2 regions of the Nonomuraea africana genome follow, and region 1 is predicted to be linked to the other one. Evidence: riboswitches for the same ligand, from Rfam matches in the RefSeq annotation. Region 1 holds a riboswitch; the other holds the start of a gene.

Region 1 (4,591 bases):
GTGGACGTGCCGGTAGGCGACCGACATCGGCGTCTCGCCGTCGTACGGCTGCCGCCCCGTGACCAGCTCGAACAGCATGATGCCCGCGGCGTAGACGTCGCTGCGGACGTCCGCCCCGCCGGTCATGACCTGCTCGGGCGACATGTACCCGATCGTGCCGATCATCACGCCGGTGCGCGTCTGGTTGGTCGCCTCGATCGCCCTGGCCAGGCCGAAGTCGACGACCTTGACCCGGCCGTCGTCGGTGAGCAGGACGTTCTCGGGCTTCATGTCGCGGTGCACCATGCCCTGCTGGTGGGCGGCGCCGAGCGCGGCCAGCACCGGGATCATGATCTCCAGCGCCTCGCGGGCGGGCAGCCGGCCCCGCGCCCGCAGCACGTCGCGCAGCGTCTTGCCGGGCACGTACTCCATCGACAGGTACACCACGTCGCCGTCGGTGCCCTGGTCGAAGACGTGCACCACGTTGGGGTGCGACAGGCTGGCCACCGACTTGGCCTCGCCGATGAACCTGCGCACGAACGCGGGGTCCTCCGCGAGGGAGCGGTGCATCACCTTGAGCGCGACCGTGCGGTCGAGCCTGATGTCGAGTGCCAGGTAGACCGTCGCCATCCCGCCCCGGGCGATCCGGGACTCGATGCGATAGCGCCCGTCGAGGAGTCTCCCGACCAGGGGGTCCGCAATCGTCGTGTCCACCCGGCCGAGTTTACGGGCGATTTGCCACCGGCAGGGCCGGACAATCCGAAACCGATGCCCGTTTGTTCCATGATCTTGAACGGCGAGCCGCGCCGGGCAAGCGAGCTCGCGTCCCAGGAGGTCTCCCCATGAACGACGGCCCCTTCAGGCAGCCCTCTCTTGGCGCATCACGGGGTCATCGGCGAGGAGGCCTCCGCGTAGCGCCGCCTCGGGATCCGCCCGGCCTGGCGGGCCAGCCGTCCGGCCTGGACGGCCGCGCGCATCGCCGCGGCCATCAGGTCGGGCCGCTGCGCCCTGGTCACGGCCGTGGCCAGGAGCACGGCGTCGCAGCCGAGCTCCATCGCCAGCGCCGCGTCGCTCGCCGTGCCGATGCCCGCGTCGAGGATCACCGGCACCGAGGCTGACTCGACGATCAGCTCGATGTTGTGCGGGTTGCGGATGCCGAGCCCCGAGCCGATCGGCGCGCCGAGCGGCATCACCGCCGCGCACCCCGCCTGCTCCAGACGGCGGGCCAGCGCCGGATCGTCCCCGATGTACGGCAGGACCACGAACCCCTCGGCCACCAGGCGCTCGGCCGCGTCGAAGGTCTCGATCGGGTCGGGCAGCAGGGTCCGCTCGTCGTTGATGACCTCGAGCTTGACCCATTCGGTGCCCAGCGCCTCACGGGCCAGCCTGGCGGTCAGCACTGCCTCGCCCGCCGTGAAGCAGCCCGCGGTGTTGGGCAGCACCTTGATCTGGCGGGCCCGCAGCACGTCGAGCACCGAGCCGCGCGCGGCGGGGTCGAGGCGGCGCATCGCGACCGTGGTCAGCTCGGTGCCGGAGGCGGCCAGCGCCTGGTCGAGCACCTCCAGCGAGGGCGCGCCCCCGGTGCCCATGATGAGCCGCGAGGAGAACTTCTCGCCCGCGATGATCAGTTCATCCACCCTGCACCGCCGTGAGAATCTCGATCCTGTCGCGGTCGGCCAGCGCCGTGGTCGCCCACGTGCCCCTGGTGACCACCTCGTCGTTGAGCGCGACGGCGACGCCCGTGGTCTGCTCCGTCAGCCGCTGGACGGCCTGCGCCACCGTGGTGCCGTCCGGCACCTCGTGCGCGGCCCCGTTGATCGTCACTTGCATCGGCACTTCCTTGTTCAGAACCGCTGTGGCGAGCACAGGGCGGCCAGTTCGGGCTCCTCGCCCTCGAGGAGCGCGGGGGTGAGTGGAGCCAGCAGCACGCCGCCCCTGTGGTGTCCCGTGGCCAGGGCGAGCCCCCGGCGGTAAGGGCCGATCAGCGGCACGTTGTCGGGGGTGCACGGGCGCAGCCCCGCCACCACGTCGCCGAGTTCGAGCTCGGTGACGCCGGGCACCAGCTCCCTGGCGTCGCGCAGCAGCTCGTACAGGCCGCCCGCGGTCACCCTGGTGTCGAAGCCCAGCTCCTCCTGGGTCGCGCCGACCACCACCTCGCCGTCGCCGCGCGGCACGAGGTACACGGGCGAGCCGTGCACCATGCCGCGCACGCACCTGCCGAGCAGCGGGTAGGGGGAGCGCAGGCGCATGATCTGGCCCTTCACCGGCCGCACGGGCACGTCGGCGAGCTCGCCGCTCCACGCGCCCGCGGCCAGGACGACCCGCTCGCCGGTCAGGACCTCGCCGTCGGCCAGCCGTACCGCGCCGTCGAGCAGGCCGGTGGCGCGGCGCCGTACGAGGGGGACCGCCATCGCCTCCAGCGCGGCCAGCAGGGCCGCGGTGACGCGACGGGGATCCACCCACGCGTCGCCGCCCGCCAGCACCCCGCCCCGCACGGACGGCGAGAGCATCGGCTCCAGGCGGCGGCACTCGCGCCCCGTCAGGCGCTCGACCGGCAGCCCCAGCTTGTCCATGAAAGCGGCCAGCTCCTCCAGCGCGGCCAGGTCGTCGGCGCCGAAGGCCACGTCCAGCGTGCCGTGGGCGCGGTAGTCGACGGACAGGCCGCTGTCGGCCTCCAGCTCCGCGGCGAAGGCCGGCCAGCGCTCCAGCGCGGCCAGGCCCAGCCTGAGCAGCGGTTCCTCGGTGTAGGCGACCTCGCTGACGGGGGCCAGCATGCCCGCGGCGGCATGGGAGGCGCCCGAGGCGGGGGCCGGGTCGATCACCGTGACGGCCTGGCCGGCCCTGGCGAGCCGCCAGGCGACGGACAGGCCCACCACGCCGCCGCCCACGATCAGGTCCATCTCGCTCCCTTCGCCGGCATGATCCGGATCAGGTGTCTTGCGGTCGAAGGCCCGTCGAAGCCTTCCTCTCAGCCCGGTGTGGCCGGACTCCCGCGCGTCTTCCACCGTCCAGCCTACTCACGCCGAACGTCACCCTTGAACCATTGGTTATGGTCTTGACCGTGAACCATGTCGTGGTGGTAGGTGCGGGACTGGCAGGGGTACGCAGCGCCGAGGCTCTCAGAGCACGCGGATTCGGCGGCACGATCACGTTGATCGGGGAGGAGCGGCACCGGCCCTACGACCGTCCGCCCCTGTCGAAGGCGGTGCTCCTCGGCGACGCCGACTCCAGCTTCGTCGACTCCGATCTGGAGGGCATGGAGGTCGAGCACCGGGCGGGGGTGTCGGCCAAGGGCCTGGCCGAGGGCGTGGTGGAGACCACCGAGGGCGAGATGGCCTACGACGGCCTGGTCATCGCCACCGGAGCCGAGCCGATCAGGCTGCCGGGCGAGGGCCGCCAGCACGTCCTGCGCACCCTCGACGACGCGCTGGCCCTGCGCGCCGAGCTCGTCCCGGGGGCCCGAGTAGTGATCATCGGGGCGGGCTGGATCGGCGCCGAGGTGGCCACGGCCGCCAGGAAGGCGGGCTGCGCGGTCACGGTGCTGGAGGCGGGCGCCGCCCCGCTCGCGCACGTGGTCGGCGCGGAGGTGGGCGCCGAGACCATCCGCTGGTACGAAGGCATCGACCTGCGGCTGAACACCATGGTCGGCTCCGTGGACCCCGGCGGCGTGAGCCTGGTCGGCGGCGGGAGCATCGAGGCCGACGTGGTCGTGACCGGCATCGGCGTGCGGCCCACGATCGAGTGGCTGGCCGGCTCCGACATCGACCTGCACAACGGCGTCGTCGCCGACGAGCACCTGCGCACCTCCCTGCCGAACGTGGTCGCCGTCGGCGACTGCGCGGCCTGGTGGTCGCGCCGCTTCCACACCAGGCTGCGGGTGGAGCACTGGGACACCGCGCTCAACGCCCCCGAGGTGGCCGTGGCCAGCCTGCTGGGCGACGAGGCCGTGTACGATCCCGTCCCGTACTTCTGGTCGGAGCAGTTCGGTCACATGGTGCAGTACGCGGGTCACCACGCGGGCGCCCGCCTGGTGCGCCGCGGCGATCCGGCGGCCGCCGCGCCGGTGAGCAGGTGGTCGGTCTGCTGGCTGACCGACGACGACCGGCTGGCCGCCGTCCTGACCGTCAACAGGCCCCGCGACCTCGTCCAGGGCCGTAGGCTCATCGAGGCAGGCCAGCGCCTCGATCCGGGGCGCCTGGCCGATCCCGAGGTGGCTCTCCGTGATTGTGTTGTTTGAGCAAGGACGCGATGTGGTAGTGGTGGATTCGTGACGCTTTCTGTTGCACAGATAGACCGGGAGACCGACCAGCTCGTCGGCGAGTGGCTCACTCTCCCCGAAGTGGCCGCGCGCCTCGATCTGACGATCGGCAGGGCCAAGCAGCTCCTCAAGGACCACAAGCTCCTCGGCGTACGCCGAGGCGGCGGGGGGCCGCAGGTGCCCGCCGCCTTCCTCGAGGGCAAGGACGTGGTGAAGGGCCTGTCCGGCACGCTCACGCTCCTGCTCGACGCCGGCTACGACGACGTCGAGTCGTTGCGCTGGCTGTTCACGCCCGACGAGTCCCTGCCGGGCTCGCCCATCGACGCGATCAAGGCCGGTCGCCACACCGAGGTC
Region 2 (4,591 bases), 3.1 Mb from region 1:
GCCGATCACGGCCGTGCCCTGGAGCAGCGCGCTGGTGTCGACCCGCACGTCGAGAACCGTGCCGTCCCTGTGGAAACGCTTGGTGCGCAGCGAGACCTCGCCGCCGGTGCGCACCCTTTCGAGCACCGCGTTGTGCTCGGCGGTCAGCTCGCCAGGGACGATCGGCGCGCGCCGCCCGACCATCTCCTCGGTGCTCCATCCGAACAACCGCTCCGCCGCTGGGTTCCAGACCAGCACGGTCTGGTCCCTGTCGAGCACGACGACCGCGTTGGGGGCGCTGGAGAGGACGGCAGCGGCGATCTCCTCGTCACCCACGCTTCCATACTGCCCGTGGCGCGCCTGCTCCGTAGGCGGATCCGTCCGATACGCTGCGGGTTATGTCGGCCGGCGACCTCGAAGCCCTGCTGAGGGTCACCTCAGCCACCTATCGTGCTGGGCGGTCGCCTGACGTGGCCGTCGGCACCTACGAAGGCGCGCTCGGCAGGCTGGTGCTCGCGGTCACCGGCAAGGGCGTGGTCGCCTGCAGCTTCGAGGACGAGCACACGATCGTCGAGCGGCTGACGCGCGTGGTGGGCGGACTCGTCGGTCCTGACGCGCGCCGCCTCGACCCGGTGCGCCGCGAGCTCGACGCCTACTTCTCCCGGCGCCTGCGCGCCTTCACCACCCCCGTCGACCTGCAGCTGGCCACGCCGTTCGCGCGCACGTTGCTGCAGATGACCATGGCTGTGCCGTACGGCACCAGCACCACCACCGCCGACCTCGGGGCGCGCATCGGACGGCCACAGGCGCTGCGCGCGGTGGGCAACGCGCTGAACGCGAACCCGGTGTGCGTGATCGTGCCATGCCACCGGGTCCGCGACCGCGAGAGCTATCCGGGCGGGGCGACCGCCCTTGAGCGCCTGCTGAGGATCGAGGGTTAGCGCCTGCTTCGCCGTACGAGGCCGATGGCCAGGGTGATCAGGCCCGCCACCAGGAACGCGCCCACGGCCGCGCTCATCCACGGCTGCCTGGTGAAGCCCAGCGCCGTGCGCGCGCCGTCCCAGATCGCCGCCCACCAGCTGATCGTCGAGGGCGCGGCCAGCAGCCACCAGGTGACGAAGCCCAGCGCCCACGGCGCGACCATCGGCCAGCGCGAGGGGGCGTTCTCGCTGGTGTTCCAGGTCTTGCCGCGGCCGAGCAGGAAGTAGTCGACCACGAGAACGCCCAGCATCGGCACGAAGACGGCGCCGATGATGCTGAGGAAGGCGCTGTAGGAGTTGACGTCGACGAGCAGCGCCACGCCGATGGTCAGCACGCCGATCGCGACCGAGAAGAGGCGCCGGTCCACCCGGGGCATGAGGTTCTGCAGGGACATGGCGGTGGAGTAGACGTTCGCGAAGGACTGGTCGGTCTCGCGCAGCACCAGGATCCCGAAGAAGAGCGCGCCCAGCGGAGCGGCCACGAACGGTCCGAACACCGTGGTCGGGTCGTTGAGCACGGCGTCGTGCCCGGCGATCGCCACCGCGTACACACCGATGGCCAGGCAGGCGACCTGCGCGATCGTGTAACCGCCGACGACGCCGGTGAAGGCGGCGCGGCTGCTGCGCGAGTGCCTGGCGTAGTCGGCGGCCACCGGTACCCACGACACCGACAGCGCGATCACGAAGTCGACGGCGGGGGCGAAGGCGTCCCACGTGCCGCCGGTCTGCGCGGGGGCCTCCCGCAGGAAGACGACGGCGAACCAGACGGTCGAGATGATCACGCCGATCGTGACGACGCGCCTGATCAGCCTGATCGCGCCGAGCGGGTAGATCGTCAGACCGGTGGTGATCGCCCCGGCGAGGAGCACCCAGACCGCGTACGGCACGGCGTCGCCGAAGATGGCCTGCGCGCCCATCGAGATGACCCACAGCTCGAAGGCGCCCCACCCGAGCATCTGAATGATGTTGAGCACGGTCGGGACATACGAGAGCCTGGCCCCGAACAGCCCTCTGAGCAGCACCATCGCGGGCTGGCCGGTCTGCGCGCCGGGGATGGCGGCCAGGCCCACCATGGCGGTGCCGACGAGGCTGCCGACGACGGTCGCGGTGACCGCGGCGGTCATGGACAGCGGGTTGTCGTCGAGGAGCGGGTTGATGAGGAACAGCGCGAAGGAGAAACCGAGAAGGCTGACGCCGAGATTGGCCCAGAAGGCGCCCTGGTCGAGGACACCGAGCGTCTTGGGCGCAGCCTCGTCGAGGGTCAGGGGGACTTCTGCACGCTTGGGGTCGATGACATGCGTCATCACACGCTCCCTACGCCGGCATTACCCGGACAGGTTCATGCGGTCGGCAACGGCAGTTGCCCTCTCAGCCCGGTTGCCCCGAGCTCCCGCGGTTTGGACTTGTGAGTGCGGCCGGGGTCTGCCCAGCTCGCGCCCCAATAATGCACTATTCGTCCGTCTTCAACCACCCCACGGCTCTTCACGCTATGTCTCGCACTGGCGTCGGCGGACGTCCACCGACGTACAGCTACGTGCGCGGCGGTAGCTGTACTTTCCAGCCTTACGATCCGCGACTGCATCGCCCTACTGGAGAGCGAGGCCGCGTGATGGCCAAAAGACGCGCGCGAACACGCGCCAACGGCGAAGGGACCATCTCCAGGACGAGGCGCGGCGTGGACCTGCGGCCACGAAGACTCCCACGTTGGAGGCACGAGCCGTCTACTGGCTCAAGGAGGTTGTCATAGGGCCCAACCATGCGCTGCTGACCGTGGTGACCTACGAGACATATCCGCGGCGGCGTACATCGAACAACAGCGCCGACCGATCTGACGGCGCCATCCCCTGACGGGGACCGCATTCAAGGCAGAGGCCTGCTGTGGACCTTCGGTAAGGACGCCTCCCATTTCACAACCCCATGCATGGTGACCCTCCTCAGGCCGACTCGGGAAGCGCCTGGATGGGTCCGAACGAGTCGGAGAAGGCGCGGAAGGTCGGGCATGGCCAGCGCCACATGCAGCTGCGACATCTCAGGATCGGATGGGTGGGATCACTGGTGATGCCGCCGGCGTCGCGCGGCTGGTGCAGGTCAAGGAGGCGCAGGCCGAGCTCCGTGAACGCGAGCAGGTCGTCGCGGGCGTCGGTGAGGAAGTCGAGGTCCTCGGTCGACAGCCGCGTGCGGACGGGAACGAACCCGTCGTGGTTGACCAGCCCCCGAAGGCGCGCGGTCTCCTCGCGCCATGAAGCGGCCTTCTCCGTGCGGACCAGCATGGCCTCCAGGTGTTCACGTAGTCGCTGGCGGATGGGGTCCTCGTAATGGTCATCGTTCATCGACTGCTCCCGCGGCGGCCCGGGGCACGCAGGCCGGAGACGAGTCGTGAGCGAGTGGGTTGCATGGCGTCCTCTCCCTGAGATGCAGGCGCCGGGGCAGGGGTGCGGAGGACCTCCAAGCCGGGTATCCCTGCCGGTCAGGAATGCTGACGCGACAGGCATGGAAGCCGTTATCACCTCACCCCTCTCCGGTCCTTGCCGGTTTCACACTGTCAAGCTTCGCGTACTCTGCGTTTTCATGGGGCCGAAACGGGGGACAAAAACCAGACCGCCCCCTATCGGCGTGAGAACGTGACCCGGAGCCCCGACGCCGCTAGCCTGCCCATGTGGAGCTCAAGGTCTCGACTCGATCACATGCCGGCCATGCCCTCGTGGAGATCGCCGGTGAAATCGACCTCTATACGGCGCCCCGCCTGCAGTCGGAGTTCACTCGACTGCTGCAGGACGGGCCCAGCCGTGTGGTCATAGACATGTCCGGGGTGGATTTCTGCGATTCCACCGGCATGAACGTGCTGCTCTCGGCGCTCAAGCGGGTCAGGGAGCGCGGCGGGCAGCTCGAGGTGGCCGCGCCGCGGCCCGCAGTCAGGAAGATCCTGCAGGTCACCGGCCTCGACTCGGTGTTCACCGTGCACGAGGAAGTGCCTGAGGAGCTGCTGATCTCCGAGGGCTCGTGACCGACACCGCGGTCATCGTCCCCGCCAAGGACGAGGCCGAACGCATCGGCGCGACCGTCGCGGCGGCACTCGAGCTGCCGGGCGTCGATCTCGTCGTGGTCGTCGACGACGGCTCGGCCGACCAGACAGGCAGGATCGCGCGCGCCGCCGGCGCCAGGGTGGTCCGCCACAGCCGCAACCGCGGCAAGGCAACCGCCATGGAGAGCGGCGCGGAGGCGGTGCGGCTGCTCGACGGTCCCGTGCCCAGACACCTGCTCTTCCTCGACGCCGATCTCGGTGAGACCGCCCGCGCCGCCTCCGCACTGGTGGAGCCGGTACGGGCGGGCGAGGCGGACATGACCATCGCGGTCTTCGCCACCAGGGTGAAGCTGGGCGGCCACGGCCTCGTGGTCCGACTCTCCCGCGACGGCATCAAGCGCGCCTGCGGCTTCTCCGCCACGCAGCCGCTCAACGGCCAGCGCTGCCTGACCAGGGAGGCCTTCGAGGCGGCCCAACCGCTGGCGCACGGCTTCGGCGTGGAGACCGGGTTGACCATCGACCTGGTGCGCAAGGGCTTCAGGGTGGTCGAGGTCGAGGTGGAGATGGCCCACCGGGCGACGGGCAACGACTGGCACGCGCAACTGCACCG

Evidence for each region. Region 1 has a riboswitch for thiamine pyrophosphate ahead of thiO (glycine oxidase ThiO). Riboswitches for the same ligand answer to the same signal wherever they lie in the genome.
Region 2: linked by a shared signal. The riboswitch ahead of H4W81_RS36180 (purine-cytosine permease family protein) and the one ahead of thiO (glycine oxidase ThiO) in region 1 are both predicted to bind thiamine pyrophosphate.

What each region holds. Positions count from the first base shown of each region.
Region 1 covers NZ_JADBEF010000001.1:4,501,321-4,505,911, reverse strand. The annotation lists gene pknB (Stk1 family PASTA domain-containing Ser/Thr kinase) at 1-693, opposite strand, end outside; gene H4W81_RS21250 (thiazole synthase) at 861-1,616, opposite strand; gene thiS (sulfur carrier protein ThiS) at 1,609-1,809, opposite strand; gene thiO (glycine oxidase ThiO) at 1,824-2,879, opposite strand; TPP riboswitch at 2,868-2,983, opposite strand; gene H4W81_RS21235 (NAD(P)/FAD-dependent oxidoreductase) at 3,041-4,216, shown strand; gene H4W81_RS21230 (Rv2175c family DNA-binding protein) at 4,247-4,591, shown strand, end outside.
Region 2 covers NZ_JADBEF010000001.1:7,592,772-7,597,362, forward strand. The annotation lists gene H4W81_RS36170 (sensor histidine kinase) at 1-315, opposite strand, end outside; gene H4W81_RS36175 (methylated-DNA--[protein]-cysteine S-methyltransferase) at 378-920, shown strand; gene H4W81_RS36180 (purine-cytosine permease family protein) at 917-2,263, opposite strand; TPP riboswitch at 2,253-2,363, opposite strand; gene H4W81_RS36185 (hypothetical protein) at 2,894-3,289, opposite strand; gene H4W81_RS36190 (STAS domain-containing protein) at 3,616-3,963, shown strand; gene H4W81_RS36195 (glycosyltransferase family 2 protein) at 3,960-4,591, shown strand, end outside.